DNA from 2 places in the Streptomyces sp. NPDC028635 genome. Region 1 is predicted to be linked to the other one. Evidence: predicted binding sites of a transcription regulator. Region 1 holds the regulator's gene; the other holds the start of a gene.

Evidence for each region. The regulator HrcA, encoded in region 1, represses chaperone genes, less so after heat shock. The targets are predictions, from matches to a motif close to TTNGCACTCNGNNNNNCNGAGTGCNAA.
Region 2: groL (chaperonin GroEL) is a predicted target of HrcA. The motif match lies at 1,010-1,036, and genes of this name have one in related genera.

What each region holds. Positions count from the first base shown of each region.
Region 1 covers NZ_JBEZWX010000039.1:24,683-27,076, reverse strand. The annotation lists gene dnaJ (molecular chaperone DnaJ) at 1-876, opposite strand, end outside; gene hrcA (heat-inducible transcriptional repressor HrcA) at 877-1,893, opposite strand; gene AB0E88_RS29600 (MBL fold metallo-hydrolase) at 2,042-2,394, shown strand, end outside.
Region 2 covers NZ_JBEZWX010000015.1:83,856-86,249, forward strand. The annotation lists gene groL (chaperonin GroEL) at 1-850, opposite strand, end outside; gene AB0E88_RS18530 (cold-shock protein) at 1,170-1,373, opposite strand; gene AB0E88_RS18535 (MoaD/ThiS family protein) at 1,782-2,060, opposite strand; gene thrC (threonine synthase) at 2,057-2,394, opposite strand, start outside.

The sequences.
Region 1 (2,394 bases):
CTCCATGCCGTCCAGCGTCTCCAGCGGCACCTTCGTGCCGAGCGCCGCCGCCGTCATCGGGATCGTCACCGTGCAGTGCAGATCGTCACCGCGCCGCTGGAACGTCGGGTGCGGCAGCTCGTGGATCTCGACGTAGAGGTCACCGGCGGGACCGCCGCCGGGCCCGACCTCGCCCTCACCGGCGAGCTGGATGCGGGTGCCGTTGTCGACACCGGCCGGGATCTTCACCGTCAGCGTCCGCCGCGAGCGCACCCGGCCGTCACCGGCGCACTCCGGGCACGGGTTCGGCACGATCGTGCCGAAGCCCTGGCACTGCGGGCACGGCCGCGAGGTCATGACCTGGCCCAGGAAGGACCGGGTGACCTGCGAGACCTCACCACGGCCGCGGCACATGTCACACGTCTGCGCGGAGGTGCCCGGCGCGGCGCCCTCACCCGAGCAGGTGGAACAGACGATCGCGGTCTCGACCTGGATGTCCTTCGTGGTGCCGAAGGCCGCCTCGTCGAGTTCGACCTCGACCCGGATCATCGCGTCCTGGCCCCGGCGGGTACGCGAGCGCGGTCCGCGCTGCGACGCCGTACCGAAGAACGCGTCCATGATGTCCGAGAAGTTCCCGAAGCCGCCCGCGCCGAAGCCGCCCGCGCCGGCGCCGCCGGACTGCGAGAGCGGGTCGCCGCCGAGGTCGTAGACCTGCTTCTTCTGCGGGTCCGACAGCACCTCGTAGGCGGCGTTGATCTCCTTGAACCGCTCCTGCGTCTTCGGATCGGGATTGACGTCCGGGTGCAGCTCGCGAGCGAGCCGCCTGAACGCCTTCTTGATCTCATCCTGCGACGCGTCGCGGCGCACGCCGAGTACGGCGTAGTAGTCCGTGGCCACCTACGACTCCGCCAGGATCTGTCCGACGTACCGTGCCACTGCGCGTACCGCTCCCATCGTTCCCGGGTAGTCCATGCGGGTCGGTCCGACCACGCCGAGCTTGGCGACAGCCTCGCCGCCCGAACCGTAGCCGACCGACACGACGGACGTGGAGTTGAGTCCTACGTGGGCGTTCTCATGACCGATACGGACGGTCACGCCCGGATCCTTCGCCTCGCCGAGCAGCTTCAGGAGGACGACCTGCTCCTCCAGAGCCTCCAGCACCGGCCGGATCGTGAGGGGGAAGTCGTGCGAGAAACGCGTCAGATTGGCGGTGCCGCCGATCATCAGCCGTTCCTCGTTCTCCTCGACGAGCGTCTCCAGCAGCGTGGACAGCACCGTCGAGACCGTGCCGCGGTCCTCCGGGTCGAAGGCCTCCGGCAGGTCCTCCACCAGCTTCGGCACGTCCGTGAACCGGCGGCCCGCGATCCGGCTGTTCAGCCGGGCCCGCAGATCCGCCAGCGAGGTCTCGCCGAAGGGTGCCGGGCAGTCCACCATCCGCTGCTCCACCCGGCCGGTGTCGGTGATCAGCACCAGCATCACCCGGGCGGGCGCGAGCGACAGCAGCTCCACGTGCCGCACGGTCGAGCGGGTCAGCGACGGGTACTGCACGACGGCCACCTGCCGCGTGAGCTGCGCCAGCAGCCGCACGGTACGGGCCACCACGTCGTCGAGGTCGACGGCGCCCTCGAGGAAGTTCTGGATCGCGCGCCGCTCCGGCCCGGTCATCGGCTTCACACCGGCCAGCTTGTCGACGAACAGCCGGTAGCCCTTGTCGGTGGGGATGCGCCCCGCGCTGGTGTGCGGCTGCGCGATGTACCCCTCGTCCTCCAGGGCCGCCATGTCGTTGCGGACGGTCGCCGGGGAGACGCCGAGGTTGTGCCGCTCCGTGAGTGCCTTCGAACCGACCGGCTCCTCGGTGCCCACGTAGTCCTGGACGATGGCGCGCAGCACCTGAAGCCGTCGTTCACTCAGCATGGCGCACACCTCCAGAGCCTTCCCTCGAATCGTCCCTGGCACTCTGCGCGTCCGAGTGCCAGACGTCCCCGGGCCAGTGTACGGCGGTGGGGTACGCCCCCGGCAAGGCTGGTCGTCCGCGCGCGGCCGGTACGGCTAGCGTCGCGGTATGACGGTTACTTGGGAAGAGCTCGGGTGGGAACGGCTGGCGGCCGGGGTCGGACGGTGCCGGCTGCCGGGCTGGGACTGCACGACGGGGCTGATCGTCGGCGCGGGCACGGCACTGATGGTCGACGCCGGGTCGAGCCTCGCGGAGGGCGCCCGGCTGCGTGCCGAGGCGGAACGGCTCACCGGGCACGGTGTGACCCATCTCGCGTTCACCCACCCCCACTTCGACCACGTCCTCGGTGCCTCCGCGGTGCGGGCCGCCGAGATCTTCGGCGCGGTCGGCATCGAGTCCGCGTTCACCCCGCGCGGCCGGGAGGAGCTGCGGGCGGACGCGGTGACGGCCGGCCTGGACCC
Region 2 (2,394 bases), on a different contig from region 1:
TGCGGCGGTCGCCGAAGCCCGGGGCCTTGACGGCGACGGACTTGAAGGTGCCGCGGATCTTGTTGACGACCAGGGTCGACAGGGCCTCGCCCTCGACGTCCTCGGCGATGATCAGCAGCGGCTTGCCCGACTGCATGACCTTCTCCAGGAGCGGGAGCAGGTCCTTGACCGAGGAGATCTTGGAGTTGGCGATGAGGATGTACGGGTCCTCGAGCACCGCCTCCATGCGCTCCATGTCGGTCGCGAAGTAGGCGGAGATGTAGCCCTTGTCGAAGCGCATGCCCTCGGTGAGCTCGAGCTCGAGGCCGAAGGTGTTGCTCTCCTCGACGGTGATGACGCCTTCCTTGCCGACCTTGTCCATCGCCTCGGCGATCAGCTCGCCGATCTGGGTGTCGGCGGCGGAGATGGAGGCCGTGGAGGCGATCTGCTCCTTGGTCTCGACGTCCTTCGCCTGCTCCAGCAGGGCGGCGGAGACGGCCTCGACGGCCTTCTCGATACCGCGCTTCAGAGCCATCGGGTTGGCGCCGGCGGCGACGTTGCGCAGGCCTTCCTTGACCAGGGCCTGGGCGAGCACGGTCGCGGTGGTCGTACCGTCACCGGCGACGTCGTCCGTCTTCTTGGCGACTTCCTTGACCAGCTCGGCGCCGATCTTCTCGTACGGGTCCTCGAGCTCGATCTCCTTGGCGATGGACACACCATCGTTGGTGATCGTGGGCGCGCCCCACTTCTTCTCGAGGACGACGTTGCGGCCCTTGGGGCCGAGCGTCACCTTGACGGCGTCCGCGAGCTGGTTCATGCCGCGCTCGAGGCCGCGCCGCGCCTCCTCGTCGAACGCGATGATCTTGGCCATGTGAAGTGGTCCCTCCAGGACTGGGGGTGATTACTTCGGACCGCGCCCGCGCCCGCGACGGACGACCAAGACCCGCGGGTTCCTTGCCCCGCCCGGCCCCGGCCTCACCGACCCGGTCCTTACGTTGTCACTCTCACCTTCAGAGTGCTAACGCAATGATTAGCACTCGGCATGGTCGAGTGCAAGCGCCTCTCGGGGTCCGGGCCGGTCGATCAGCCACCCGCGAACACGCCCCCGCAGCCGTCCGGGCAGGCGTCCGGGCACGCGGAAGGGCCCGCACCCTGTGCGTGGTGCGGGCCCCTCGTGCGTGAATGAACGTTCAGGCGGTGACGCGAACCATGTCGGCCTGCGGACCCTTCTGGCCCTGCGAGATCTCGAACTCGACCCGCTGGCCCTCTTCCAGGGTGCGGTAGCCGTCCATCTGGATGGCGCTGTAGTGGACGAAGACGTCCGCACCACCGTCGACCGCGATGAAGCCGTAGCCCTTCTCCGCGTTGAACCACTTGACGGTGCCCTGAGCCATGCCTAACTCCCCTATTACTGGCCCTTGCACAGATCCACACTTCGCGGATCCGGGTCAGACCTCGCCCCCCGATGGGAGGGGGCGTGCGCCGGAACGCGTCGACCGCGGCTGAATGTATCTGTCCAACTGCCGTCTGCAACAGGTCAATCGGACGAGAATTCTGGACGGGCCCGGTCCGAAATCTCGCGAGAATTCACCTGAATTACGAGCAAGTCGGGCCACACAAAGGGTGCAAAAAAGACAAAAGACCCGCGTACTTTGGCTACTTCTTGTCGCCCGTGCAGCAGGTTCATGAGAGCGCGCCCCCGTCGATTCCGGGCCGCGTTCCCCAACTCTACCGCGCCTAATCACATGGAATTGCCCCCTCCGTTTCTCTCACGGAGGGGGCAATGCGGGGAACTCTGCGTGTCAGCAGCCGCCGGCGACCGCCGGAATGATCGACACGCCCGCGCCGTCCGGGGTGGCCGTCTCCAGACCCTGCTCGAACCGCACGTCGTCGTCGTTGACGTACACGTTGACGAAGCGGCGCAGCTTGCCCTGGTCGTCCAGCACCCGCGCGGCGATGCCGGCGTGGTTCTTCTCCAGGTCGGCGATGACGTCGGCGAGGGTGGCCCCCTCGGCCTTCACCTCGGCCTGGCCACCGGTGTAGGTGCGCAGGATGGTGGGGATGCGAACGGTCACGCTCATGCGAGGCCAGCCTCTCGGAAGGAGTCCAGGGTCGGGCGGATGGTGGCGGTCAGGCCGGTGCCGGCCACCGCGTCCAGGGTCTTCAGGCCGTCGCCGGTGTTCAGGACGACCGTCGTCTTCGTCGGGTCGAGGACACCGTTCTCGATCAGCTTGCGCGTCACACCCACGGTCACCCCGCCGGCGGTCTCCGCGAAGATGCCCTCCGTGCGGGCCAGCAGCTTGATCGCGTCGACGACCTGCTCGTCGGTGACGTCCTCCACCGCGCCGCCGGTGCGGCGCGCGATGTCCAGGACGTACGGGCCGTCGGCCGGGTTGCCGATCGCCAGCGACTTGG